Regions from separate parts of the Thermodesulfobium narugense DSM 14796 genome, predicted to be linked through region 2. Evidence: riboswitches for the same ligand, from Rfam matches in the RefSeq annotation. Region 2 holds a riboswitch; the other holds the start of a gene.
What was found. Region 2 has a riboswitch for molybdenum cofactor ahead of THENA_RS04470 (aldehyde dehydrogenase family protein). Riboswitches for the same ligand answer to the same signal wherever they lie in the genome.
Positions count from the first base shown of each region.

Region 1 (15,019 bases), 460 kb from region 2:
AACGCTATTCTTGGTGTTTCTCTTGCAGTTGCAAGGGCAGCAAGTTATTTCTCTGATCTCCCGCTTTATCAATATTTGGGAGGCCCAAATGCAAATTTATTACCTGTACCATGTATGAATATTATGAACGGCGGTGTACATGCAAATTGGCAAGGTGCTGACTTTCAAGAGTTTATGATTGCACCGTACGGAGCCAATTCTTTCAAAGAAGCCTATGAGTGGTGCAGTGAAATTTATCAAGCACTTAAAGGCCTACTAAAAGAAAAAGGCTATAGCGTGGGGGTAGGTGACGAAGGAGGCTTCGCTCCTCTGGTGAAATCAAACGAGGAACCCTTCGAGTTGATGAGCAAAGCAATAGAAAACGCAGGTCTAAAAGTTGGAGAACAAGTAGGCTTTGCCCTCGATCCAGCCTCAAGCGAATTCTACAAAGAGGGCAAATACATTCTAAGGCGCGAGAAAAAAGAGTTAGAACCAGCCAAAATGGTAAAATACTACGAAAAAATTGTTAACAATTTTCCACTTGTATTGTTAGAAGATGGCCTTGCCGAATATGACTGGGATTCCTGGAAAATATTAAATAAAACTTTAGGTGATAAAATAGAACTTGTTGGTGACGATATATTCGTAACAAATCTAGAAATAGTAAAGAGAGGCATTTCTGAAAATATTGCAAACTCAGTCTTGATTAAATTAAATCAGATAGGAACTCTCTCAGAAACTCTTGATACTGTAAGATATGCTCAAAATTCGAAGTGGGGCACATTTGTATCTCATAGAAGCGGTGAAACTACCGACAGTTTTATCGCTGATTTAACTGTGGCAATTAGTGCCGGTCACTTAAAGACAGGTGCACCTGCTAGGGGTGAGAGGGTCGAGAAATATAACCAGTTGGTAAGAATTGAAGAAGAGCTTGGAAAATACGCAAAATATGCTGGCAAAAGTGCTTTTATAAGACCTATAAAATTCTAAAGCTATTTTTAACTTTTTTAAACTTGAAACCCTACTTAAAAATTTGGTAGGGTTTCTTTTTTCAATTTAAAAAAATATTTAATAAATATAGAATAAAATTTACATAATATTTAATTTATTATATAATTATCAATACTCCGAGTTCTTTTGACCTAAAGCTTTAGGGCTATGGTAAAGAACCACTTAACGGTTGTTCGGGAAACTGAGCAGCCCCCCATTTGGAAAGGAGGTTGTGTGGGTGTGTTTAATCTTTCATCTTTAACGCTTTTGTTTCAGGCTTTCTTGTCTTCCCCCTTCTTCTGAACAGCTTTAGATATCTCAAAATAATTTAAAAATTTTGAGAGATTTAGAAATTATTTGTGCAAAATATAACTAATTTAATTAAAAGCATTATTTCTTTAACTTTAAATAAGAAGGGAAGATAAAAAATTTGAAAAGGGGAATAATTGGTATTGTAATATTAATTGCAGCCTTAATTTTTGTTGCAGGATGTGCAGCTTCTAATAAGGGGGGAAATCAACAAACAGAAAAAGTAAAATTATATCTTTATGGAGCTGGGACTTTAGCCAAACCGTTTAAAGAAGTTATAGGTGAGTTTGAAAAAAAATACCCTAATGTAACAATAGAATCCCAATTTGGTGGAAGTGTAAAAATGGTCAAACAAGTAACTGAGTTGCATCAACCTGGTGATATAATTGCAGTTGCTGACTACAACGTAATTCCCAAGTATATGTTTGGAGAAAATGGGCAAACAAAATATACGGATTGGTATATAGGTTTCGTAAATAACTCTATTACTTTTGTATATACCGATAAAAGCAAATATGCAAACGAAATAAATTCAACTAATTGGTACAAGATTCTATCGGAAAAAGGAGTTCAAATTGGCAGATCCAATCCTAATACTGATCCTTCGGGGTATCAAACACTTCAAATGTTAAAATTAGCAGAGAAATATTATAAAGATCCAACAATTTATGAAAAAATTCTCGCAAACGCACCAGAAAAAAATATCAGAGATACAGAAACAGAGTTACTCAGCTCTCTTGAAGCTGGTCAGATTGACTACCTTGCCATCTATAAATCCGATGCACTACAACATCACTTGAAATATTTAGACTTACCAGCGCAAATAAACCTAAGCGATCCAAAATATGCTAACTTTTATAAAGAAGCAGTAGTAGATACAAAAAATGGTGAACTATCCGGAAAGCCAATTATCTATGCAATAACAATACCAAATAACTCTAAAAATACCGAATGGGCTATAAAATTCGTAGAATTCTTGCTTGGGCCAGATGGACAATCAATAATGAAGAAGAATGGTTTTGGTGTTTTAGAAAAACCATATGCAAATAATGTTGATAAAGTTCCAGCAGAACTCAAAAATTTTGTAAGCGAGTGGCCAAAGCAATAAAAATGAAAAACAAGGTGGACAGCAAGAGATTTCATTTTAATTGGTTACTTTTAACTTTTTGGTTATTTTCGATGATAATTTTAGGCTTCATTGTTCTACCACTTATTGAAATGTTGTTAGAACAACCAATTGACATGATTATAAAAGCTGCTCAGATGCCTGATATTACCAATTCAATTCTTTTAAGCATAGAGGCTTCACTCATCACTTCAATTATTGCAGTCATATTTGGAACTCCTCTGTCATACATTCTAGCTAGAATTGAATTTCCATATAAATCAATTGTTGAAGCTATTGTAAACCTTCCTCTTGCTGTCCCACATACAGTGGCAGGCATCGCACTTTTATTCGTTTTTGGCAGGTCAGGTCCCATTGGTCATATAACCGAACGTTTTGGAATCAGTTTTTGGGGAACTATATTTGGAATAATTGTTGGAATGCTCTTTGTAAGTTTACCATATATGATAAACTCTGCTAGGCTGGGATTTGAGAACGTCGATATTAGAATAGAAAAAGCTGCAAGAACATTGGGTGCTACAAATAGACAGGTTTTCTTTCACATATCTCTTCCTCTTGCTTTTAGGTCTATTTTAAGTGGAATGGTTCTTACTTATGCAAGATCTATTGCCGAATTCGGAGCTGTTATAATTTTAGCCTACTATCCAGAAACAGCACCAGTAAAAATATATGAACTATTTCTTACAGGAGGGCTAAAACAATCTTCTGCCGCAGCAGTATTGCTATTAATTATTACAATTTCAACTTTCATCATATTTCGATATCTAACAGATTTTAATAGAAAAGGGCATAAATTAAAGTGAGTTTTTTTAAAGTTAAAAACCTTAAAGTAAAAGTAGGAAATTTTATTCTAGACAACATTTCATTTGAACTAAATAAAGGTCAAATTCTTGCAATTCTAGGACCAAGTGGTTCAGGCAAGACTCTTTTATTAGAATCCATTGCAGGCTTTCATCTCCCCGATAAAGGGGAGCTTTATCTTGAAAATAAAGATATAAGCATATTGCCTATAGAAAAAAGGGAAATAGGCTTTATGTTTCAAGATTATGCTCTTTTCCCTCATTGGAACGTTAAAGAAAACATCTTATCTTCTTTTAAGTTTTCAAAAGGATATAAAAAAATTAATATCAATCCAGAAGAAATAATAAAAATGCTTCATATTGAAGATCTTCTAGATAGATATCCTAACAACTTAAGTGGAGGAGAAAAACAAAGAGTAGCCTTAGCAAGATCTTTAATTACAAATCCGAAAATGTTCTTGTTCGATGAACCTATGTCAGCACTTGACACAAGAACCAGAGAAAACCTAAGAGATGAACTTCTAAGTATATTAAAAAAACTCTCTTTAAGCGCAATATATGTAACTCACGATCACATTGAAGCCTTTACTTTAGGAGATTTGGTAGGAATAATTAAAGAGGGAAGATTAATTCAAATTGGAGAAAAAAACCAAATATTTAGAAAACCAAACTCTATCTTTGTAGCAGATTTTATAGGAATAGAAAACCTATTTTCTGCAACAATTAAATCAGTAAAAAGAATTTCGCCAGAATTATATTGTATTGAAGCCAAACATAAACAAATTGTATTTGAAATAATTTCGAATGAGAAGCTTTCAGCCAATGAAGAAGTTTTTCTTTCAATAAGATCTGAAGACATTAGCTTTTTAGACGAATCAGACGAAAGATACAACAATCTAAAAAACATAATAACTTTAGAGGTTATTGATATAGTTCAAGTTGATTTTTTTTATAAAATTTTTTTAAGCGGTGACGTTCATCTTAAAGCAATAACTTTAAAAGATTCCATTAAAAAGCATAAAATAAATATTGGCAAAAAAATTAAAATATATATTGATCCTGAATACATTCATATTATAAAAACATAAAAAAATTTCAATGATCTTTAGCTCCTTGACTCCAATTTACATATTTTACATAGCTTGTGTGCTTTAATCTCTCTAAAAGATCTTTTAGATCTTCTTCATTTATATCCCCCGATAAAATATTAAATATTATTTTGCTCTCACCTTCTTTTGTTGATTCTATTCTCATATTTCTCACAGGATATCCTAATTGTCTCAGAAGTTTTCTCATAACGTTAAATACCCTATCCTCTTTGTCCACTTCTACTCCAGCACAAACTGAAATAATAAAATCATTAGCTGTTACCATAGGCAAATTATTAATAGTGCCTACAATCGTTCTTAAAAAGGTATTGGTAAGCAAAATAAAAAAAGTAGCCATAACAGCCGGCATCCATTGTTGAGCTCCTGAACAAGCGCCAACAGCAGCAGAACACCAAAGTGTAGCAGCAGTGTTTATACCTCTTATATTAATTCCTTCCTTCATGATTGCACCGGCACCAAGAAATCCAACTCCAGAAACCACATAGCTAACTACTCTTATATCATTAACTCTTCCGCCCATACGAAGTCCAAGGTCGACAAAGATAGCAGCCCCAAGGGCGACAAGAGTATTAGTCCTTAAACCAGCTGGATGCTGACGCCACTGACGTTCAACACCTATAAATGTTCCAAGTACAAATGCTAGAAATAATCCAAAAAAAGTTTGGCCTAAGCCCATTGTCTGATCCATATTTCACCTCAATTCTGACTTATTTTTCCTAAATTTTAAACATTTTTGTTTAGAATTCTCTTAAAATCAATTATAAGAAATTTTTAATGTTTTTAAAATTTATATTTAAGAAATATCTCATATTATTAGATTCAGAATTAATAAATAAAAATAATTTAATTATTAAACTAATTACAATAACCTACCAAAATGTTATAATATTTAAAAATAGTTATAAAAATTAATTAATAACAAGGGAGAGATTGAAATGGCAGTTTTTAAGTGTAAAAAATGTGGTTATACTAAAGAGGGAAGGTGTAAACCAAAAAAGTGTCCAGAATGTAACGAACAAAATTCTTTTGAAAAAGTCGAATCAGAAAAGAGAAAGTAGTCTTAAATTATGCTACAATATTTTCTGTTAAAAATATTTAATAAGGGTGACTTAAAATGAGAATGACGCCTCAGAGGAAGTTAATTATAGACATATTAAAAAGCACAAAGTCACATCCTGATGCGTTATGGATTTACCAGAACGCTATAAAGAAAATGCCAAGGATGGGACTTGGTACTGTTTACAGAACGCTGGATCAACTCGAAAGAGATGGGGAAATAAAAAGAATTGATTTCAAAGGAATAGCTCATTACGACGCAAATGTAAACGTTCATCCACATCTTTTATGCTCAAAATGCGGAAAAATAGTTGATATAAGTGACAGCTACGATCTTGACATAAAAAATTTTGATTTAAAGGGTTTCAAAGTTGAATCTATAAACCTTGATATTATAGGTATTTGCCCTGAATGTCAATCAAGAAAGGGTGAAAGTTAGAATGCCAATCGTTACGATAGAATTATTAGAAGGCAGGTCAAAGGAGCAAAAGAAGCAAATTGCAAAAGATATAACCGAAACTTTGATAAAAAATGCAAATGTCAAACCTGAGGCTATCACAATTTTGTTTCATGATCTGAAAGCTGATGATATTGCAAAAGGTGGCAAGCTTTTATCTGAAAAATAATGGATAAAAAACTTTACGCACCTGATATTATTAAATTAAAGGGCGTTAGGAAATTTTCGATGGTTACAGCTTATGATTATACTAGCGCTCTTTTAGTTTCAATGAGTGATATAGATATAATACTCGTTGGGGACTCACTTGGTATGGTAATGCTTGGCCACGAGAATACCCTTAATGTAACGGTCGACGAAATGCTAATCTTTCTTAAAGCTGTAAAAAAGGGTGCTCCAAACAAGATGATCGTAGCTGATATGCCTTTTCTTTCTTATCAAATAGACATAAAAGATGCCATAGAGAATGCTGGTAAACTTATAAAAGCAGGCGCAGATGCAGTAAAAATAGAAGGATTTGAATTTCCAATACCTGAAATCACCAAAAGATTAAGCAGTATGGGAATACCAGTGATGAGTCATTTAGGTCTAACCCCACAACACGTTCTCAAATTTGGAGGATTTAAGGTTCAAGGCAATACAAAAGAAGATGCCGATAAAATTATCGGTGCCAGCAAAGAACTTGAAGAACAGGGAGCATTTTGTGTGCTTTTAGAAGCTGTTCCTGAAGAAATTTCCGAAATGGTAACTAAAGAGCTACAAATTCCAACTATTGGTATAGGCGCTGGGAGATTTGTAGATGGCCAGGTATTAGTATGGCAAGATCTTTTGGGTATAAATCCAAACAGAGTTCCAAAATTCGTTAGAAAATACGCAAATATAAAGGACATCATAATTGATTCTTTGAACAGATATCATCTTGATATTCTAAATTCAACTTTTCCTTCTTATGAAGAAGCTCACCACCTAAAGAGAGTTTAAAAGATCTAAAACTCTTTTTTTTACATCTTCTATATCTTGACTGCCATCAATATAATAAATAGGAACTTTACATTTTTCTATCGGTTTAGAGGGCGGCCACTGCATATTCATTCTAACTTTTGCTTCTTCTTCGCTATACTCTCTACTTTTAACTAATCTATTCAGTCTAACATCAAAAGGAGCATCTACTATCCATATAATATCAAAATCGTCTTCCATATTAGCCTCAAAAAGTAACGGAATTTCAACAAATACAATTTTGTCTCTTCTTAATATGCTTTTAAAATACTCTTTTATCTTTGGCCAAATTAAATCTTCAAGTTTCTTTTTCATGAATTTATCTTTTGAAATTATTAGAGCAATTTCTCTTCTAAGTTTCTGAATATCATAATTTTGCCTACCATCAAAATAGCTCTTAAACATATTGTAAATATCTTGAAAATTTTCATTAAAAATTTTTTTTGATATTTCATCAGCACTATATACTTCAAATCCCAGCCTAGATAAAAAATTTAAGACTTCACTTTTCCCTGACCCTTGAGGACCTGTAATAGCAATTAACAATCCTTCTTTCTTCATTATCTCTCAACAATTATCAAAAAGACATAATACTTAGTGTTGCTCCAAATGACCAACTTCTACCACTTCCATTATCACTTTTTTGATTTACCGCATAAAATTCTATTGGTGTAGAAGCCAGACCTATAGTAAACCTAAACCCCTGACTCATTCTTATCCAGGGATATGGTATTGGAATAGTTTTTGTAAAACCAATATAGTATTTTGTATCGAAAGGAGCCCCAGATTCACTTCTTGAAAATTCAATTTCAGAAAATACAAAATCCAAACCAAGCCTATTTAATATATCTTTTTTATTTAAAACGTCTGCATATTTCATAAGGTATATATTTCTTCTTTCCCAAAAGGCATTAACTGTTTGTCCACCTGTTCTTAGATTATCGTCAAGCCCTCTAAAACGAATAATCCAGTTTTTACCTAAATAATAGTCAAGATCAAGTCTCAAATTAATCCAGGAGTTCCTGCCCACAGTATAGTATGAAGAATATGCATAACCTCCAAATCTATTTGAATCTATTCCAAGTATAACGGGCCTACCAATAGTAGTTTCATATTCTAGATTTGTGTTCAGGTGTCTATCTGCCCTCATATAAAAGTCGTCATTAGGGTCCAAATGAATACTTCCAATTCGTAAATATGTATTTTTAATGAAATTATCCCATTCTACCATAGCGCCAATTTTTTCAAATCCTCCTGTAAATGAACCGGTATTTGAAGAAAAACTGCTAACGCTTCCTCTTTGAGAAGTAAAATCAAAGTTGTCCAGCCTTCCATAAAAGCCAAGATATTCTGGATTATATTCGTCTTTTGATTTGTAAAGATCCCATCTCCACGCAAAATGAGGTTTTGTAAACATAATATTGTCAAAATAACCCCATTCATAATGAGCATTCTTAGTATCCCAATCAAAATTGGCACCAATTAAAGTTCTTCTTTCTCTCGCCTTGCTGTAATCTAATCTTATATCAGATGATACATTAGTAATCACGTTATTCCCGATCTTTGATAAATCACCTTTGTAAGATTCTATAGGTACGTGTTGTTCAATATATCCTACTGTAGGGTCAGCTTTCCCAAGAATATACTGATCGCTTATGTGCGTATTGTTAAAATTTGCCCAAAAGGAAAAGTCTTGTTTATGAAGTCTATTTGTAGTGTCATATATCGAACCGCCAACCTGTCCTGAATAATCATAATTTATAACAAAACCTTGATCAGCCGTATCTGACCATGTAATGTTTAACCTCTTGGTTATAATAGGAACTACTCCCAAAACAAGTCTTCCTGGAGGATTGCCAATTTGACCCGCCTTTGCAACAGGTATATATATATTGTTTGGAAAAAGAGTTTCTCTTTGGCGTGGAATGCTGATATATTCAATTTTACCATCAGCCATTAATACTGGAATCCTTGCACCTTCTGCAAGAGCCTTGTCAGTTACGCCAACGGGTACCATAAAACTATTTCCTGGTTTTTGCATATCTTTATAAGTGATATCAATTGTTTCATTTCCAAGTTTTACAGTCTTAGTAACATTTGATTTGGCATTTTTATCCTGATATGTAAAAATTTTTCCATCTATCAAGAGAATTTGTCCACTTTTAGCGCTATTTGTATCCATAACTATACTTTCATTAGCATAAGAGGAGTTGTTAGAGAAACAAACAAAAAACGTTGATAAAAAAAAGATACCAACGAAGAAAGTTTTATTTTTGCTAAAAGACAAGTTTCTTAATCTAGAGAAGAAAAATGAAGTTAAAAAACTATCTTTTTTCCCAAATAAAAATAGACGAAGTTGATAAAGCCTTTCCTTTAGTATAATAAAATCAAAAAGAGCATTCTTAATACTGTAATCACGATATGTTTTTTTATAAGAATTATTGTTCATTTTCACGGTTCTTGATATATAAACCCTTCATAAAAAATGTGAATGTTGTCATTAGAAGACGTTCCCTCCAAAAAGACTGCTTTCTTTTTTACAGGAATTTGTTCTAAATTATTCAGAATTTCAAAACCCATTTTTTCTAAGACTATCCTTGCATCATTAATTGAAAGCCCTTCAATATCAGGGATTAAACCCATCACTTCTGCCTCTCTAAGTTTAAGATCTAAACCCCACTTCCCAAACTTATAGGACATATACAGATTGTATCTTTCTACTTTAAGAGTAGGGTAATTTTTTTTAACCCAGTCAAAGACATCATCAATCTTTTTCTCATTTTTTTTATAAGAATCTTCTAAAGAATACAACTCACTAGCAGTACCAAAAACTACTACTATGCCATTTTGAGTCCTAAAAACAATGTTATCTTCAGGTTCTGCAAACACAAAACTCTGGGAAATCAAAATTGAGCAAAAAGAGAATAAAATCAAAAACAAGACAAAAAAATTAATCCTTAAATTTTTTAAATTTATAATTCTTCTCATTACATCAAATACACCTTGCTAAGTTTTTTGAAAAAAGCGTCAATAAAAGTTTTATAAGAATCAAAATCTGGCGGAGGATCTTGATCTAAGAGTGTCAAAAGATAATACTTTTGCTCCTGGCCTACACCCCTATTCATTCTTTCTATCTGAGAGTATGTTAATCTTATCATCCTAACTTGAAGCGGCAAAAAGTCCAAACCGTATATGCTTCTCTCTTTAACATTATAAAGATCTGGAAAATATGTAACCTTTTCTAAAGCACTTCTAATATCAAGATAATGTAAGAGTTTTTGTTCAACTTTATCATTTAAAGCTTTACTAAAAATAGGATCGTCAATAGGCATAGAATCCTCTTTTAATCTTTGCTCAGCATTCACGTAAGCAGAAAAAAGTTCTTTTGGAACGTCCTGAGCATGCCCTAGTATATACATTGCCTTTAAAGAGTCTTCCTCAGAAAGAGATTTTAGTTTTGGCAAGTTTCCTCTTGAAAATGTATAGAAATATCTATATGAAAGATCATTTGCTTTCTTTTCCCAAATTTGAATTATTTCCTGGGACAAATTTACTACATCAGCGTAAGCATCCTTATTTAAGAAAAGAAAGTTACTTGCAGAAAGAAAAATAAATAAAAATACAGAAAAAAATAAAATAAAAAAGACCTTCTTGAAGGCAAAGAAAACTAAACCTCTTTTTATATCTTTAATCTTAAAAAAATTTGAATTTATAATACTTTATATTCCTCCAAATTTTTATTTTCTTATATCAATATACTCGCTTGAGCCAAATTTACCCCTTAACTCCTTTTGAAGTGCTTCGTTTTTAGCTTGAAGTTCTGAAACTTTAGCCTCAAGCTGAGCAATTTGTGATAAAAGCTTTTGTCTTTCACTCTGAGTAAATTGGTTCTGATTTTTGTAAACATTTTGTTCGTTTGCTGGAATTTTGCTTCTTAACATATTATTTTCTTTTACAAGAGCCGCAATCATTTCTTGACTTTGCTGAAGTTGTTCTTGAAGATTACTTGTAGAAACTTCTTGCGGTTTAAAGTAAGCAATAGACAGCAACGCAACAAATACAATTACTAACATAAAAGCAAAGTCAATGAATGGCATAAGAAAAGTAATACGTCTTTTTGGAGAAGCCATCTTACGAAAGTCTAGCCGAAATAGCTGACAATATGACTGATATCAAAAGTCCAGTAATTGTCGCTTCAATTTTGATAGAAACACCATATCCTACCATTTCAACATTGTGGGCAGCAATAGCAGGGCCAATAACCTGGCCTAAACCATAAAGAGTTACAACAAGACCTAAACCCTGAGCTACCCCACCCATTGTAATTAGCTTTTCCTGTGGAGATTCCTTAGAAATAAGACCAGCCCATGCCGCCCCAACAGGTACTATTGCAGCCCACACAGTACTTCTTGCAATAAAATAAACCAAAGGAGCTGCTACCAAAAGTAAAAACGTTATCATTACTAGATCTATTCTATCCCTAACAAATCCTTGTAAAGTAGATTTTTTTGTACTCAATTCTATTTCCTTCATACTTCAAATTTCACCCTTCGTAAAATTAATTTATAACCTATACAATTTTAACAATAAAAAATAAAAAAACTTATTATTTCTAAGAACTTCTATTTTTTAACCATTCTTTGAAAATTGTAAAAAATAAAAATAAAACACCTATTAACCACAATAAGGGTATTCCATATTCAATTACTGGAGGATTTGGCATATTAAGAGATACGTTATTAGGAGTATTTGTCTGATTTTGTAGATTTTTATTAAGCCCAATATTTATTGTATTATTTCCCTTTTCTACGCTTGCTCCAAGATTAAGTGCTGTAATCTCTAATGGAACCATTGTTCTATCCTGATAAATAAAAGCAGGAGCTAACATTCTTTCTTCTTTATTATTCACATTTACTTGAGAACTTTCAATATAAAACTCTATACTTTTATCACCTAATGAAACTTTAACTGTTCTGTGTTGTTCATCCCATGTTACAGTTGCTTTTAAAGCTTCTGATACAAATCTTACTGGAACGTAAATTAACCCATATCTTATTACCGGAGGCACATCACTTTTGATTTCTTTCCCATCAACAATAATTTTCAAATCGTTAGCAATTTTAATATTTGCATCTAAAATCTTTGATGCGCTAACTGGCGTTTGTTCTTGAGCATACGCAGTAGAAAATAGAATACACAGAGCAAAAAAAATAAAAATAATCCTCTTCATACTTTTAAAATCCTATAAAGCCATGCATATAATTTTTACTCCCTATATAAAAATATTCTTATATTATACACTGTCTTTAAAATATCCCAAAATTATTCCCACTCTATTGTTGCAGGTGGTTTAGAGGATATATCATAGACCACCCTATTAACTTCATCTACCTCGTTTACAATCCTTCGGGCAATTCTATCAAGCAAGTCATAAGGTATTCTTGCCCAATCTGCTGTCATTGCATCGTCACTAGAAACTATTCTTAACACTATCGGATATGAATAAGTTCGCCTATCTCCCATAACTCCTACGCTTTTTATTGGTAAAAGCACAGCAAAAGCTTGCCATACATCCCTATACAATCCGGCATTAAAAATCTCTTCCCGAACAATTGCATCAGCATCTCTCAAAATTCTTAGTTTTTCTCTAGTTATCTCACCTACAATTCTTATTGCTAGACCTGGTCCAGGAAAGGGATGCCTATAAACAATTTCTTCAGGAAGACCAAGCTCCAAAGCAAGATTTCTTACTTCATCCTTAAATAAATTTCTAAAGGGCTCAAGAAGTTTAAACTTCATGTCTTCAGGGAGGCCAGCAACATTATGGTGCGATTTAATTCTTACTGCTTTGCCACCAACGCTAACAGCACTCTCTATTACATCAGGATAAAGAGTACCCTGCACCAACCAATCAAAATCACCCAATCCTTTTATTGCATCTTCGAATGTCCTTATAAATTCTTCGCCAATAATTTTTCTTTTACGCTCTGGATCTGACACTCCTTCTAGTTTCGATAAAAATCTTTCTCTTGCATCGATAAATTTGACATTTAAATGGAATTCTTCATCAAATATCCTTTTAATATCTCTATTTTCATTTTTTCTCATAAGACCTGTATCAACATAAAAGCATGTAAGATTGTCGCCAATAGCTTTGTGAACCAAAACAGCAGCAGCACTGGAATCAACTCCTCCAGATAGTGCACATATTGCCTTTTGATCGCCAACCATTTCTTTAATTTTAGATATAGAATCTTGTATAAAGGTAACCATAGACCATGTAGGCTTTGCTTTACAAATATCAAAAACGAAATTTCTTATTATTAACTGTCCCTGTTCTGTATGAGCTACTTCAGGGTGAAACTGTACAGCATATATATTTTTTTCAGGAGAACAAACGCTTGCAAGTTTTTTGTTTTCGGTTATAGCAAGACAACAGAAGCCTTCTGGTAAAACCTTTACTTCGTCTCCATGACTCATCCATACGTTAATTTCATTGGTAACATTTTTGAAAAGTAAATTTTCACTTTCAAATTTTATTTTTGTTCTTCCGTATTCGTGTTTTTGACCCTGCTCTACGTGGCCACCAAGTTGTTGAGAAATAAGTTGCATGCCATAACAAATACCTAAAATTGGTATACCCATGTTTAATATTTCAGGATCCATTTTTGGAGCATCTTCATCATAAACAGAATTAGGACCACCTGAAAGAATAATCCCTTTTGGGCTGAGCTTAGCAAGTTCTTTGGCACTTATTGTAGGGGGGAAAAGTTCAGAATATACAGAACATTCTCTTACTCTTCTTGCAATAAGTTGACTATATTGTGAGCCAAAATCTATTACTGCAATGAGATCCTTCTCAGAAGCCATTATTTACCCATCCCAAGCTTTTGGGCTTTCTGATAGACTTTTCCCTCGGTAAGAAGAGATGGAGCAACAATAACCTCTACGTTATGTAATTCTCTAATAGTTTTAACTCCAAGAGTTGCCAGTGACAAAACCATAGCTCCTGCTATATTATGACAACCATAATCAAATCTAGCAGGGCCTACTAATATCTCCTTAAGAGTTCCGACCGTTCCTACTCTTATCCTTGTGCCTCGCGGCAAAACTGAATTAGGTGTAGCCATACCCCAGTGAAATCCCATTCCAGGAGCTTCTTGAGCCCTTGCTATAGGTGAGCCTATCATGACTGCGTCTGCACCCACAGCTAATGCTTTAATCATATCTCCTGAATTTACCATGCCACCATCAGCAATTATAGGTATATATTTCCCAGTTTCATTAAAAAACATATCTCTTGCAGCTGCCGCTTCACTAATAGCAGTAGCTTGAGGCACGCCAATACCTAAAACTCCTCTTGTTGTACAGGCTGCACCTGGTCCAACTCCTATCAAGACCGCACTTGCTCCCTGCCTCATAAGACCAATAGTTGAAGAAAATCCAACTGTGTTTCCTACAATTACTGGAATTTCCATCATAGAACAAAACTCTTTTATATTCAATATATTTCCTTTGCTGCTTATATGCTTTGGTGCAATAACAGTCGCCTGAAGAACAAATATATCTGCACCAGCATCCCTTGCAATAGGACCAAACTCAGCAGCCATTTGAGGAACGCTAGATACTGCTGCAATTGCTCCGTGAGATTTTACCTCTTGTATTCTTTTTATTATAAGTTCCGGCTTAATCGGCTCTTCATAAAGTCTTTGCATTACTGTTACAAAATCATCTGTTGATGCTGCTGCAATTTCTTCAAGTACAGGAACAGGATCATCATATCTTGTTTGAATGCCTTGCAAATTAATTACTCCCAAAGCACCATATTTTGAAAGTTCTACTGCAATAAAAGGGTTTACTACAGAATCCATTGCTGAAGCAATAACAGGAATGCTAAATTCATAACACCCAATTTTAACAGATATATCTACATCTTCTGGATCAATAGTCCTTTCGGTCGGCCTTAATGCAATTTCATCAAGACCATAACCTCTTCTTGTAATCTTAAACTTTGAAATCTCTTCCACTAATAATATACCTCCTCAAACGGATTAATTGTTTAATATCTTACATAATTTGTGTTATTTGAGCAAACATTTCCTTGAAGAAGCATTTTTAAAGTTACCGTATTTAATGGTATAAAATTAAACCTATCTCCCAAAAAAGCAGCTATTTTAAATAAGAATAAAGGAGC
Region 1 is NC_015499.1:1,320,488-1,335,506, forward strand. It holds gene eno (phosphopyruvate hydratase) at 1-969, shown strand, start outside; molybdenum cofactor riboswitch at 1,093-1,214, shown strand; gene THENA_RS06545 (extracellular solute-binding protein) at 1,400-2,386, shown strand; gene THENA_RS06550 (ABC transporter permease) at 2,389-3,207, shown strand; gene THENA_RS06555 (ABC transporter ATP-binding protein) at 3,204-4,292, shown strand; gene THENA_RS06560 (MgtC/SapB family protein) at 4,300-5,001, opposite strand; gene THENA_RS06565 (RCKP-type rubredoxin-like domain-containing protein) at 5,249-5,371, shown strand; gene THENA_RS06570 (Fur family transcriptional regulator) at 5,434-5,808, shown strand; gene THENA_RS06575 (2-hydroxymuconate tautomerase) at 5,810-5,995, shown strand; gene panB (3-methyl-2-oxobutanoate hydroxymethyltransferase) at 5,995-6,807, shown strand; gene coaE (dephospho-CoA kinase) at 6,793-7,386, opposite strand; gene THENA_RS06590 (hypothetical protein) at 7,403-9,274, opposite strand; gene THENA_RS06595 (hypothetical protein) at 9,277-9,813, opposite strand; gene THENA_RS06600 (hypothetical protein) at 9,813-10,373, opposite strand; gene THENA_RS06605 (FtsB/FtsL family cell division protein) at 10,563-10,955, opposite strand; gene THENA_RS06610 (hypothetical protein) at 10,957-11,358, opposite strand; gene THENA_RS06615 (copper amine oxidase-like domain-containing protein) at 11,438-12,055, opposite strand; gene guaA (glutamine-hydrolyzing GMP synthase) at 12,148-13,695, opposite strand; gene THENA_RS06625 (GuaB3 family IMP dehydrogenase-related protein) at 13,695-14,852, opposite strand; gene THENA_RS06630 (NAD(P)H-binding protein) at 14,885-15,019, opposite strand, start outside.
Region 1: another riboswitch for molybdenum cofactor. It lies ahead of THENA_RS06545 (extracellular solute-binding protein); the one in region 2 lies ahead of THENA_RS04470 (aldehyde dehydrogenase family protein).

Region 2 (15,019 bases):
TTGGGGATTTTCCACGCAGTTATCCTAATGAAGGAGGGGATAGTCTAGCCTATCTTTCATCGGGTTTTATTTGGGAGGATGCAGTTAATCATGGTAAGTCGGTAGCTAACTTTGGAGAATATGTAAAATACTTCCGCACTCCTACGGGGGCTGGCGTAGAGCCATTAGGAAGTTGGCAAGAGTGGTACAAAGATTCACAGATTCTTGAAGGAAAAATTTCAGGGCAACTCCACATTCCCATTGGAAGATTCCAATCTGTATCCGATGTAGTTTCAAATGATAAGCTCTTGGTACGCGATTATCCACCATTTTGTTTAAACATACCGGATCAGTATAGAGTAGATATATTCTTGAGACAATTCGACTTATACTTGAAAAACAACGATCTACCAAATTTAATTATTATGTCTTTACCTAACGATCATACTGGTGGGACAAAACCGGGACTTCCAACGCCAGAAGCTATGGTAGCTGATAATGACCTTGCACTAGGTAGAATTGTTGATGCGATAAGCCACAGCAAATACTGGAAAGACTCTATTATATTTGTAGTTGAAGATGACGCCCAAAATGGTGTAGATCATGTTGATGGACATAGGACAATTGCCCTTATTATTGGCCCCTATGTAAAAAGAAATTACGTTGACCATACAAAATATACTCAGATAGATATGTTGAGGACGATAGAGCAGATTTTAGGTTTGCCACCAATGAACCAGATGGATTCTGCTGCAACACCTATGTATGATGCTTTTACTGATAAACCTGATTTTACTCCCTATGACGTTTTGCCAAACAAGGTTCCTCTAGATGAAATGAATCCAGATCTAAAATCTTTGAACGTGTCAAGCAGCAAGGTGCAATACTTATGGGCATTAGCTTCTAAAGATATGTTTTCTGGTTCTACAATTGATGACGAGGATAAACAAAGCGTTAACCTATTAAATAGAGATATATGGTACAGTGTAAAGGGCTTTGATTCACCCTACCCAGGCGACAATAAAGTGTTTTCGCCAAACGAAGCAAAAATAAAGTCCTTAATGAATAATAGTTACAATAATTAAACTTTTGAGCCCTGTGAAATAAAAGTTCCTATTTCATAGGGCTCAAACTAAATATTTAATTTTTCATTTAAAGTGGAGAAGTATTTGATTAATGCCATTGGATGTTCATATTTTTCGCACATAAATAAATATTCTTCATACAATATCTCTTTGTTAAACTTTTTTGACAGCTCATGTGCAATTTTTTCTGAAAAAGTATACACATTGATATCGTTTCCCTGAACAGTCATGTGACATAAAAATTGACCAGGTCGAATTGATCTTAATTTATAATTCTTAGAATTATTGTCCAGAAATTTATAAAGTTCATCAACACTATAGAACAAGGGCATATATTACCTCCTTAAAGCTTTAGAAATTATATTGCGATATGAAACTTTTGTATTATAATGTACACTAATAAATAATTTCTTTATAGGGGGTCAAGGCTTGAAAAAAATATTAAAAGTAATAACTTTTATTTTGCCATTTATTTTTTTGTTTTCCATTTCATATGCTGAACAATCAGAGATGTTAATTCCTCATCCCGATACAAAAAACATTTCTTCAAACTGGTTGCCTATAAAGGATTCGTTAAATAAAAATTTATCTAGTACATCAGATGGATTTTATTATCCTGTATTTTATTATTATTATCCCGAAACTATTACAGTTGATAAGGAGAACAGAACCGTTACTGTGTGGATATTGGAAGCTCCTTCAAATAATGTTATATCTCTTAATTGTGCAAATACTTCCGGCTGGTTTTCCAAGTCGTGTTTTGTAGATCATATGGAAGCCTTGTATAAATTCGACTATCTTAGGGCTACATATCAAAGAATTTCTCCTAATTATTACTATGATGCTAATAACAATCTTACAAGGAAATCAAGCGATGAAGCATCAAAAGTTGAAGATATCAAAGATGGTTCTGTGCAGCAAAAGGAATATTATTTTTTTAAACAATTTTTAAAATAAAGGGTTAAAATGTAAAGGGTTAAAATGAAAGCCTTAGTGTTAGATAAAATTTCAAAAGTTGAAGATAGACCTCTTAAAATTATGGAGGTAGAAGTACAAAGTCCAGGTGAAAGCGAGATATTGGTAGAAATATCTTGCTGTGGAATATGCCATACTGAATTAGATGAGATAGAGGGGAGAGTAATACCAAAACTACCTATAATTCTAGGTCATCAGATAGTTGGTAGAGTTAAAGAAATTGGGAAAAAAGTTACAAAGTTTAGACTAGGTGATAGAGTTGGCATTGCGTGGATAAATTCAGCATGCGGAAAATGTTACTTTTGTAAAAGGGGCGAAGAAAACCTTTGCAATGATTTTAAGGCTACAGGCTGTGATGTAGATGGTGGTTATGCTCAGTACTGCTTGATATCTGAAAATTTTTGTTATAAAATTCCAGATAACTTTTCTGACGTTCAGGCCGCGCCGCTTCTATGTGCTGGAGCAGTAGGATATAGATCGCTTAAGCTAACTAATATGAATGACTACGAGTGCATTGGTCTTTTTGGTTTTGGTGCATCGGCTCATATAGTAATTCAAATAATAAGAAAGCTTTATCCAAATTCAAAAGTATTTGTGTTTACTAGGCGAAAAGATGATACAGCAAGCAAAATGGCACAAGATATGGGTGCTGATTGGGTAGGAGCTACAGGAGACAAGCCCCCTAAAAGATTGAATCGCGCTATTGATACTACACCTGCTGGTTATGTAATAAGAGAAGCTCTAAGCATTCTTGAAAAAGGCGGTAGGTTGGTGACTAATCTTATCAGAAAAGAATCTCTAATACCAGAACTTAACTATCAAGAACATCTGTGGAATGAGAAAGAGCTAAAAAGTGTGGCCAATATTACAAGAGATGACGTAAAAGAATTTTTGGATATAGCATCTTCTATTCCAATAGTGTCAAAAGTGAACGAATTTGATTTTGAAGACGCAAACAAAGCGTTAGTAATGTTAAAACATGGAGAATATAAAGGAGCGGGTGTTTTAATTGTTAAATAGATTGAAACTTGTTCAATATAATTTATGAAAAATGCTTTAATTGCTACAGACTGTACAGGAGAGATTTTTAAAGGAAATTTTGATGAAGCTCCATTTTACTCAGTTTATAATCGCGACAACTTTTTAAAAAGAATTTCAAATAAAAATTTGTCTGGTATCGATCTAAGCCAATATATACTGATGGGTACTAAAGTTAGTGATAAATACAGAGAAGAATTAGTTAAATCAGGTGTAGACTCAATAGTCTTGGATTTCAAAAACCTAAATAGTGCTAGAGCATTTTATTTAGACTTTCTTGAAAAAGTTGAGGTTTTTGAAAAGTATTCGTCTGAATATGAATTTTGGTTTGAGGAGAACAAATTTGTTTACCTATCAGAGATAGAGGCATTGAAAATGGTAGTCCCTTCTGAAGGGAAAGGTCTTGAAGTTGGGGTGGGGAGTGGAAGGTTTGCAAAACCTCTTGGAATTTTATATGGAGTAGAACCTTCAGATAAAATGGCTCAAATCGCAAGAGATAGAGGTATAAAGGTATATAAAGGATTAGCTGAAGATCTGCCCTTTCGCGATAGTGAATTTGATTTTGTACTTCTGGCTGTAACTATTTGTTTTGTAAACGATCCAGAAAGAAGTCTATTGGAAGCAAAAAGAGTTCTAAAAAAGGGTTCAAAATTAATAGTTGCTATAGTTGACAAAGAAAGTGAGCTTGGCAAATTGTATCTGGAAAGACAATCAAAGAGCGTTTTTTACAAGAATGCAAGATTCTTTTCGTCAGAAGAAGTTATTGAACTTTTTAATAAGATTGGAATTAGGTTCTTAGGAGCTGTACAGGTGCTGTTTGAAGTAAATATTAAAGATTTGAATTATGTTCAAAAGCCAGAACCGGGTTATGGGCGGGGTGCTTTTGTAGTCTTGACAGGAGAAAAGGTATAGAATTTATGTATTATATGAATTATATGAATTTATGTTGGGAGAAATTTTGAATAGCTTTAAACTATATACAGTAATAATGATTGTTTTTTTAACTTTAAATGTAGGCTGTAAAGAGGCATGGGCAGTAAATTGGGTTTATTTTGCAACTGATAACGTATACGGAAATCAATTCTTTTATGATGCAGATAGTGTTAATTATTTGACACAAAATATAATAGAAGTTAATTATAAAGAGTTATATTCTGAAGCAGGTAAAAACGCTTATATTTCAATTTTAAAATCGCACAATATTTCAACTTATGGATACGATTTGCTTTCATATACTATCGTTTATTTAAAAGTTGATCTTAAAAATAATTTAATAATGATATTGTCCTTTACAGATTATAACAAAAATGGTGATATTCTATATTTTGACAACATAGAAAATCCTAATTGGGATTATGTGCAAGAAGGAACTATAGGAAGACTTCTTATTGAAGCTATAAAAAGCAATAAAAACAAATAATCTATAAAAAATTTTTTATATAAAGTTTACTTAAGGAGGAGAATATGTTTAGAGGAGTTTATGTTGCATCTATTACAATTTTAGATGAGAATGGTGATTTCGATCTTATGAAAATGGCTGCTCACATAGATAATCTTATAAATAATGGAGTAGATGGCATATTATTTCTTGGGAGCACTGGAGAATTTTATTCTTTCTCGATTGAACAAAAAAAGAAATTTGCATCTTTTGCCGTGAATGCAGTAAATAAAAGGGTAAAAGTTCTTATTGGAACAGGCTCTACAAATATAAATGAGGTTATTGAAATGTCAAAGTATTCCAAAGAGATAGGAGCTGATGGAGTAACTATTGTATCACCATATTATTTTGGACCATCTGAGAGTGCTGCAGAACAATACTTTGGAAAAATTGCCCAGTCAGTAGACATCCCTATTATGTTATACAATTTCCCTGCAAGGACAGGTACTGAGCTATCTGCTGAAGTAGTGTTAAATCTTGCAAAAAAATACCACAATATAGTTTCTTTAAAAGACACGGTAGACAACATCAGCCACACGAGAAAGGTAATACAAAAGGTAAAATCAATTAGGTCAGATTTTACTGTTTTATCAGGTTTTGATGAATATTATGTTTTAAATAGACTTTCAGGAGGAGATGGAGTTTTATGCGCTCTGGCTAACGTAGATCCGAAACTGTTTGTCAGTTTACATAAAGCTTATGAAAACAAAGATTCTGTTACAATAGAGAAATGTGCAAAAAAGATTTCTGTTCTTATGAATTTATATGAGTGCACAGATCTTTTTGTTACTGGCATAAAGGCTGCTGTAAAGATTAATGGGTTAGATATTTCTACATTTACTAATCCACCAGGAGTTAAAATTACTGAGGGGCAATTTGACATCGTTAAAAAAATTGTTGATGAGGTAAGAGCTATTGTATAAGAATTAGTTTTTGATAATTTAAGAAACTTTAGGGATATTTCAAAAATGAATTATTTATTTTTAGATGTTGAAACAATTATTGATGACGAACTTCTTATGAAGGCGGGCTCAGAGAAGAATATAATTCAGTTCAACAATAATGAATTTATAAGACAAAATGTATTTCATATTCCCATTTGCTTTTCGGTTATTGGAAATATTGGAGCCCAGGATTTCTATTTTAAGTCTTTTGTCAGCAAAAATGCATCTTTAATAGTTGATAAGTTTTTTTCAGGATTTTATTTACTAATAGAAAAATCGAAACAAAGAGATTCAACATATCCTATAATTGTTACCCATAACGGTCAAAGTTTTGATATGCCAATTTTAACGCTTCAGGCTATTAAATACTACGATTTGTTGTCTCAGGAGGCAAAAAATGGTTTAAAGGAGTATCTTGATGCAAATGATAAATGGGAAAATAGTAGGCCAAATTATACAAGTAGAAATACTATTTATCACATAGATACTTATCTACTTACTAACTCTTATTCCTCTTTGAAAGCTTTATGTATGCTTAACGGTATTGAATGTAAGACTCAAATGAATGGGAAACTGGTTGGCGAATATTTTAGAAAAAATAAATTAGAAGATATTGCCTTTTATTGTGCTGAAGATGTTCTCTCACTTGCAAAACTGTTTAATAAGATTAATGTTGCCCGTGGTAATGAAGCTTTGATATTACCAGAAAGTTTAAATCAGTGTGAGATAAGAGTTTTAGAATAGAAAAAATTTTAATAATTAATAAAATTTTAATAAAAAATTTGTAATATAAAAAACTTAAATAAATAGTGAGGGAGGTTTCTATGAAAAACTTTTTGTTTGGTTTATTTTTGGGTGCTGCTCTTATGTTAGTTACAGCTTTTTCTTTTAATTTGGTCTCCAATCAAAGTTCGGCTCAGGCTCAACCATTTATACCGGGATACTATCAACAGGTAGCTTGGGGAAATCATCCAGAGATGGATGCTGCTTTAAATCTTTTGATAAAAGCTAGAGAACATCTTGAGAAGGCAGCTCATGACTTTAATGGACATAGAGTTAAAGCAATTGAATACACCGATAAAGCGATTAAAGAGGTAAGAGAAGGAATTAATTTTGCAGATAATCATTAAATTTTAATTTTTGTTATCTAAAATAACAAAGTTTTCTCTGCCATTTTTTTTCTATTATGTACTTTTGTAAAAATTTTTTATTGAGTCAATTAAATTTCTAGCAGGAGAATCTTTTTCTGCAAAATACCACTTTTTGTCTTTGTAGACGTATGAGAATAAAATATTACCGTTCGAATCAAAATCTCCATACCCTAAAATAGTGTATTTGTAATTATCCATATCTAATTCAAAAATAAATATTGTAAATGAAAGATTTTCATATCCATCTAAAGATAACCCATATTTAGCTCTTAATTCTATTAAATTTATTTTTCCATTATATGAGTATTCTTCTACAACCGAAATTTTTATTTTGCCGTTTGGAATAACTACTATACCTTCCTTTGGGTATGAAAATGTATCCTCAAATGAATCTGTATAAAAATTTATAAAAGTAAAGGCATAAGCTGTAGAGGTTTGATAAACATCTGTTAGAGCAAAAAATAATAAAATTGTTATCAAAAACCTGACTAACATCATTTCCCCCTTTTTAAATTTGTTAACAATTATTATATATTTTTTCTGATTAAATGTATCGCAAGCTTAGTATTTTTTAATTCGGTATATATTTTCTCCAACAGAGTCTCTGGAAAAAAGATTTTTGGGTCCAGATATTGGCAGAAATCAGTCTTTTCAGCAAATAGTAAAGGCTGGGCATTGGTTTGGCGCTGATATAGATGATAAAAGTAGTTATTCCTTGGTTGGCTGCAGCGTTTCACCTGGATTTGACTTTGAAGACTTTGAGATGGGGAAGCGTAATAATTTGCTAAATGAGTTTCCAGATCACAAAAACTTAGTTGAGAGATTAACAAGATGTTAGATATGATCAAGCCAATTTTTATAATTGACATTGAGTTAACTCTAAGTAGTAAAGTTAACCTAAGTAAAGCTAATTAATAAAAATGTCTTCATTTTAAATTAGAGATTTAGGAGGCTTTAAAATGAAAAAACGTAAATTGGGATCTGAACTTGAGGTTTCAGCTATTGGTTTAGGTTGTATGGGAATGAGCCATGGTTATGGGCCAGCAGCAGATAAACATGAAATGATTTCATTAATTCATTCTGCAATTGATCTGGGCGTAACCTTTTTCGACACTGCTGAAATTTACGGTCCATTTACAAACGAGGAACTTGTAGGCGAAGCGCTTAAGCCATTTAGAGATAGGGTAGTTATTGCTACCAAATTTGGATTCAAGATTCAGGATGGAAAGCAGTCTGGATTTGATAGCCGTCCCGAACGTATACAAGAGGCTGTAGAAGGATCTTTGAAAAGATTGAAAACTGATACTATAGATCTTTTGTATCAACATCGCGTAGATCCAAATGTGCCAATTGAAGATGTGGCTGGGAAGATAAAAGATTTGATTCGAGAGGGAAAGGTAAAGTATTGGGGACTCTCTGAGGCTGGTATAAGTACCATTCGACGTGCACACTCTGTCCACCCCCTTGCTGCAATTCAAAGCGAATATTCAATGTGGTGGAGACGCCCTGAGGATGAATTGCTAAGCGTTCTTGATGAATTGGGAATTGGCTTCGTTCCATTTAGCCCATTGGGCAGGGGATTTTTAGCAGGAAGATTTGATAAGAATTCTACTTTTGATAGCTCAGACTTTCGAAGCAGACTACCTCGTTTTACCCCAGAAAATTTAGACGCAAATCAAGCTTTAATTTATTTAATCAAAAAATTCGCAGAAAGGAAGGGTGCAACGTTGGCGCAGATTGCGCTTGCATGGTTATTGGCCCAAAAACCGTGGATCGTTCCTATCCCTGGTACAAGGAAATTAGAACGTCTGACTGAAAATCTAGGAGCTATTGATATTGAGTTTAGCAAAGATGAGATCAATGAATTGAACCTTGCAAGCTCTAAGATCAAAATTGTAGGAAATCGCTATCCAGAGGATTTGGAAAAAGCTACTAACCAATAGCAGATTTTAAAAAATTAATTTTAAAGATAGTAATGTCATATCAGTCATTGAAGTGTGATAAATGCTGGAACTTAGAGTAAAATAAATATTATATTTAGGAGTATGGCTTGGTTCTTACTCCTAAATATTTTTTAGTCTGATTAAAATTTAGAGGAGAATTTATGACAATTTCTGAAGTAAGCAAGAAATTTAATATTTCGAAGGATACTCTTCGCTATTATGAACGTATTGGACTCATACCTCATGTTGGTCGCAACAAGAGTAAAATTAGGGATTATAGAGAAGAAGACTGCAACTGGATTGAATTTATAAAATGTATGCGAAACGCAGGATTGCCTATAGACGTTTTAATAGACTATGTAAGGCTTTTTATGCAAGGAGATGACACTATTGAAGCGAGGAAAAACCTTTTAATTGAGCAACGTAAGTATTTGATTGAAAGAATAGAGGTTATGAAAAAGACCTTGGAACGTTTGGATTATAAGATTTCAGTTTACGAAAAAATTGTAGTTGAAAAGGAGAGGTCTTTGAGAAGAGATAGTTTATATATAAAATAATCGATGTGAAATCTTACATTTAATAAAGCATATATATAAACAATTTTTGTGCATTAAGCGATTGTAAATATAAAAGTTTTGTCTTTAGTAATAAGGATTAAATTTGGGTTTTAGATTTATTACAATATGAAATCCCTTGATAAAAATTGTGATTTATTTTCTTTGACTATTTTTGTTATCAAATGTTTATTTAGGTCTGAAGATTTTGCGGCTACAAGTGTTCTGATAGAAAATGATCTTAAGGCATCAGACACTGAAAGTGTGCCGACCGCTGAGTCTTTTCTGCCAGTAAAAGGAAATATATCTGGACCTCTTTGACACTGAGAATTTAAATTTACCCTACATACCTGATTTACAAGTGCATCTATAATTTTAGCCATTTCATCTGGATCAGACCCAAAAATGCTTGCTTGCTGACCATAGTTAGATTCAGTTATGTATTTTAATGGTTCATCAATATCAGAGAATGGAACAACCGGAATAATCGGTCCAAATTGTTCTTCGTGATAAATTCTGGCTTTTTTATTAACTGGATATAAAATTGTTGGATAAAAGTAGGTTTTATTATATGAACCGCCAAATTTATTTATTACTTTTGCTCCAAACATTTTTGCATCTTCAATTAGCTCTAGAAAATATTTTACCCTATCTTCTGTTGGCATTGGGGTTATAAATACATCATCTTCAAATGGAGAATTAATTTTTAATTTTTCAATCTCATCGGATAATTTTTTGAGAAAATCATTTACAATTTCAGAATGAACAAATAGTATTTTAAGCGCTGTGCATCTTTGTCCATTAAAAGAAAGTGCTCCGAGCAAGCATTCTTTTACGGCGACGGTAATGTCTGCGTGAGACAAAACAATTGCAGGATTTTTTGCTTCAAGTCCAAGTATCATTCTTAGCCTGTGAGGCATTGGATGTGTTTTTTGGAGCGAGTCGGCAGCTTTACTTGTGCCGATAAAAGCGAGACAATTTATCTTACCTGTTGCCATCAAAGCCGATGCAACTGTCCTTCCTCTTCCATAAAGAGTATTTATAACGCCAGGTGGAAAGGCTTCTTTAAATGCTTTCAGCAAAGGTCTAAATAAAAGAATGCCATGTTTTGGTGGTTTAAAAATAACTACATTTCCCATGATTAGAGCTGGTATAAGGGTTGTGAAAGTTTCATTCAAAGGATAGTTGAATGGACCCATACAGAGCACTATACCAAGTGGAGACCTTCTTATTTGTGCAATTATTGATTCTTCTTTTAAAAATTTTGATGAATTTCTATCAAGAGTTTTTAGTGCATCAATAGTATCAATTATATATTTAACAGTTCTGTCGAATTCTTTTTCTGAATCTATATGTGATTTTGCAATCTCCCACATTAAAAGATTTACGATTTCATCTTTATTGTCTTGCATTAAATATACAAATTTTTCAACACATTTTATTCTGTCTTCAACCTTCATTGAAGGCCAGGCCCCATTTCCGTTATTATATGCATTTATTGAGCTATCAAGAATTTTTAGTGCTTCTTCTTCATCTAATGATGGATAGCTTCCAAGTATTATCTGTTCAGGTATTGAATCTTCATTTTTACAACAAAAAATGGGAGAAAGAACGGTTATTTTGTCTTTTGTCCAAGATTGTAATTCTCCATTACAAAGATATTCTGTTTGATCAATGCGATCTTTCAGAACAAATTTAGCTGGGATTTTATTTATAATGGGGAATTTGAAGTTAAAGTTAATATCATCTTTATTTTGATTCACATCAACCTCCAATTATTTCAGATTTTAAATTTGGGGCACTACATTTCAGGGTAGCGCCCCAAAAATATTTAGATGCTTTCAGCCTTTGGTATATCTGATAAAGCTGAATTCAATTCTTGAATAAAAGCATCAATGTCTTTGACTTGTTTTTGTTCTAAGAAGCTACCAAGTGTGCCAGGAAAAGCACCAGAGCATGAAAATGGGGAGATTCCTCTTTCAACAAAAAAAGTTGCTGCGCCCGGAGAACATAATACATCCTCTACGGGGGTATCTTTAGTGTACATTCTATCACCTCGAGATTTTAAATGTTAATATAGTCCAACTTTGTCATCTGAAAGGCTTATAAATATGTTTTTCTTTTGCGTATAATGTTCAAGCACCAGTTTGTGTGTCTCTCTCCCTATTCCTGATTTTTTGTATCCTCCAAATGGGGCATGTGCTGGGAGGTTGTTGTAATTGTTAATCCACATACGTCCGGTTTCAACGGCTCTGGCAACCCTTAAGGCTCTATTAATATCTTTCGTCCAAACAGCTCCCCCCAATCCATATTCGCTATCATTAGCCATTTGAATGACTTCTTCTTCGCTATTAAATTTTATAAAACACGCAACGGGTCCGAAAATTTCTTCTTGCGCTACTCGTGCCTTATTGCTAACATCTGCAAGGATTGTTGGTTTGATGAAGAAGCCTTTATCTAGTCCATTATCAGTAATTCTTTGTCCACCACATGCTATTTTTGCGCCTTCTTTATGACCAATATTAATATATGCCAAAACCTTTTCTAATTGGACTGAGCTGATTAATGTTCCCATCTGAGTGTCTTTTTCCCACGGGATACCTACTTTAACTTTTTCGAATGATTTTATTGCCTCAGCAAGGAATTTATCATATATCTTTTCCTGAACAAATACTCGTGAACCAGCACAGCAAACCTGACCTTGATTGAATAAGATTCCAATAAGCAAGCCTTCAATAGCTTTATCCCATGAACAATCATCAAAAAATATATTTGCTGATTTTCCTCCTAGTTCCAATGTAGAAGGAATCAATTTTTTTGCTGCTGCTTCGGCTATAGAATAACCCACTTCTGTAGAGCCAGTAAAAGCTAGCTTGTTAAATCCTTGATGCTCTAATATACACTTTCCAGTATATGAACCTTTACCGGATAATACGTTTACGACACCGGGAGGTAAAACCTGATCGAGTAATTTAGCCAGCTCTAAAGTGCTTATTGGAGTTAGTGAAGAAGGTTTGAGCACAACACAATTTCCAGCTGCAAGAGCAGGTGCTAATTTCCATGCCGCCATTAACAATGGGAAATTCCATGGCGTAATCTGGCCAACAACTCCCAAAGGTTCATTCAAAATAATACTCATGGTGTTTTTATCTATCATTACAGCTTTTCCTTCTTCAGTCCTGATTGCGCTTGCAAAATAGCGAAAATGATCTGAGCTAAGTGGTACATCTATAGCAGATGTTTCTCTTATTGGTTTGCCATTGTCAATTGTTTCTGCCATTGCAAGTCTATCAGCATTTTTGTCAATTAAATCGGCGATTTTTAGAAGTATAGAAGCTCTTTCTTGTGCGCTAACATTTTTCCATGAGCAAAAAGCTTTATGCGCTGCTTTTACTGCAAGGTCGACATCCTCTTTTCCAGCGTCGGCACAGATAGAAATTTTTTCTCCATCTGCCGGACAAAATACTTCAAAAGTTTTCCCATCAACGGCATCCACCCATTTACCATCAATATAAAGCTTATAACTTTTGTCAACATAATCGTTCTTTTTCATGAAAACCCCATCTCCCTTAATGTTTAAATTTTTAAATCAAAAAAAGCAAAACTTTTCTAAGGGTAGAAAAAGATGATGAGGAAGGTGAGAAAAAAAACACAGTAATCAGAATAAACAAACCTCATACAATTTCCTCCTTTCCAAATAGGGGGCAGTTTCGTTTCCAAAACTACCGTATCGGTTTGCACTCATAGCATTTAAGCTTTAGAAATGCAAACTCGGAGAAACTATATTTATAGTATAACATGTATTTTACAATTAACATTTTAAATTAATTTATTTTTCTTAAGCTTACAGTACTTAGCCCCTAAGTAAGGAAAGGTTTTAATAATAAAATCTTCAGAGGATTAAACGAAAATTTAAAGTATAAAAAGGAAGATTATTATATTAAAAATTTGTAAAATAGTTTTTCAGAACAACGAAAAAAATTTAGTTCAACATAGTTAAGTTGAAAATGCCAATAATAGCTTTCATCTCAAATTTCACTAGCTTTGTGTTATATATTTTTATGATATAATTTTTTTCATTGGATTTAATTATGGTTGTTTTTATAGAAAATAGTTGACTAATGGATGGTGTAGAGTGTATTCAATGTGGGGACAATTTAATTTAAATTTATTTAATTTAATAAAAATAAATAACATATGTTGTTTAATTCTATAAAAAACAACTTAGCTTGTTATAAGAAAGTAACTTTACCCCTTTTTGTTTTTTGTAATGTTGACTTATCAGTATCTTTAGTTGAATTTGAAATTAAACTCATAAGCTTTTCAGCCCCCCCCCCCCCCAAAGCTCGACAAAAAAATTTTTTAAAAAAATTTTTATCTATTTCAAAAATACCAAATTCGCTAGCTTTTTGTTGAACTCATTTTTTAAAGAGGTTAATATTTGTTATGGAAAATTTTAACAAGCGCTCAAAAGATTCTAAATCTAAAAAACCCACTTTTAAAAAAATTTCAATCGAAAAAACAAGAGATTTACACTTTTTTTTACAAAGTATTGAAGAAACTAAGATAAGAGACATAAGTAAAGACAGAGAGTTTTTGTCAAATTTACTAGAGTTAAACGTATTATTGACTCAAATAAATCAAATAGCTTCTCAAATAAAGGACGAAAATCTTTTTCTTAAAACTATATGTGAACTAATATTTATGCATACTGACATAAAACTTGTTTTTATTGGAACTGTAAATGAGAACGAAGAGATAGAATTTAAAAGCATTTCGGGCATCTCAGAGATTTTAGATGACGTAAAGATATCTGTTCGTTCAGATATTCCTGAAGGCCAAGGAATGGTAGGAAAAACTTTTAGAGAGAAAAAACCTTCATATTTATATCTTTTAAAGGAACCCGTATCCAAAATTTGGCAAGAAAAAGCAAAAAAATACAATTTATCATCTGGCGCTGCATTTCCAATTTTTAAGGATAATAATATTTGGGGGGTAATCTCTTTTTACCATTCTAAAGAGGACTTTTTTGAAGATGATTTAATTAGGGTGATATTGGAAAAGATTTCATACAATATAGGTTTAGGTTTAGAGCGTATTGATTTAGTTAATAAAGAAAAAGAATTGGCTCAATTAAGAGATGCTTTGTTAAACAATGCAGGAGTTGGAATTATAATGCTTAAATATCCTCAAAGAGAAATAATTAGTTCTAATAAAACTTTTGCAGTTATGATGGGTTTTGAAGATGAAAAAGAGATAATCGGGTTAAAAATAAGAGAATTTTATCCTGATGATGAAACCTATGAAAAAGTTGGACAATTTACCGAAGAGACAGTTTTTCAAAACAAGAGTACAGTGCTAAGAAACGTTCGTTTTATGAGAAAAAACAAAACAAGTATGTATTCGGATATTTCTGGAGTTTTAGTAAAGGTTGAAGACAACGTAAAATATGTGATCTGGACAGTTATAGACGTAACAGAAAGAGATAAACTAAGTGAAGAGTTAAAATATCAAGAAAGCTATGATCCTTTGACGGGGCTTCCAAACAGAGCTATGCTTGAGCGCGAGCTTGAAAGAGCTTTTTTAAGAGCTAAGAGATTTAATTGGCCTATGGCACTTGCAATAATAAACATTGATTCTTTTAGGATGGTTAATGAAAAATTCGGTTATACAGTTGGTAATGAAGTACTAAAAATAGTAGCACAAAGATTGAAAACATCGCTTAGGAAAACTGATTTTATATGTAGGTTTAGCGTCGTTGGTGATGAATTTGCAATTATATTTGAAAACTGTCAAGATAAAGATAAGCTTTCTGTGATATTTAAGAAAATTGAAAAAAGCATCCTTGAACCAATTCATTTAAAAGATAATTCTGAAGTTAATATAATAGGATTGAGCATGGGCGTATCTCT
Region 2 is NC_015499.1:861,294-876,312, forward strand. It holds gene THENA_RS04395 (bifunctional YncE family protein/alkaline phosphatase family protein) at 1-1,064, shown strand, start outside; gene THENA_RS04400 (hypothetical protein) at 1,112-1,396, opposite strand; gene THENA_RS04405 (hypothetical protein) at 1,494-2,021, shown strand; gene THENA_RS04410 (zinc-dependent alcohol dehydrogenase family protein) at 2,046-3,059, shown strand; gene THENA_RS04415 (class I SAM-dependent methyltransferase) at 3,084-3,989, shown strand; gene THENA_RS04420 (hypothetical protein) at 4,036-4,497, shown strand; gene THENA_RS04425 (dihydrodipicolinate synthase family protein) at 4,542-5,438, shown strand; gene THENA_RS04430 (3'-5' exonuclease family protein) at 5,484-6,203, shown strand; gene THENA_RS04435 (hypothetical protein) at 6,284-6,589, shown strand; gene THENA_RS04440 (hypothetical protein) at 6,644-7,108, opposite strand; gene THENA_RS04445 (cupin domain-containing protein) at 7,194-7,448, shown strand; gene THENA_RS04450 (aldo/keto reductase) at 7,570-8,553, shown strand; gene THENA_RS04455 (MerR family transcriptional regulator) at 8,715-9,110, shown strand; gene THENA_RS04460 (NADP-dependent glyceraldehyde-3-phosphate dehydrogenase) at 9,230-10,870, opposite strand; gene THENA_RS04465 (hypothetical protein) at 10,939-11,154, opposite strand; gene THENA_RS04470 (aldehyde dehydrogenase family protein) at 11,179-12,660, opposite strand; molybdenum cofactor riboswitch at 12,778-12,896, opposite strand; gene THENA_RS09625 (sensor domain-containing phosphodiesterase) at 13,554-15,019, shown strand, end outside.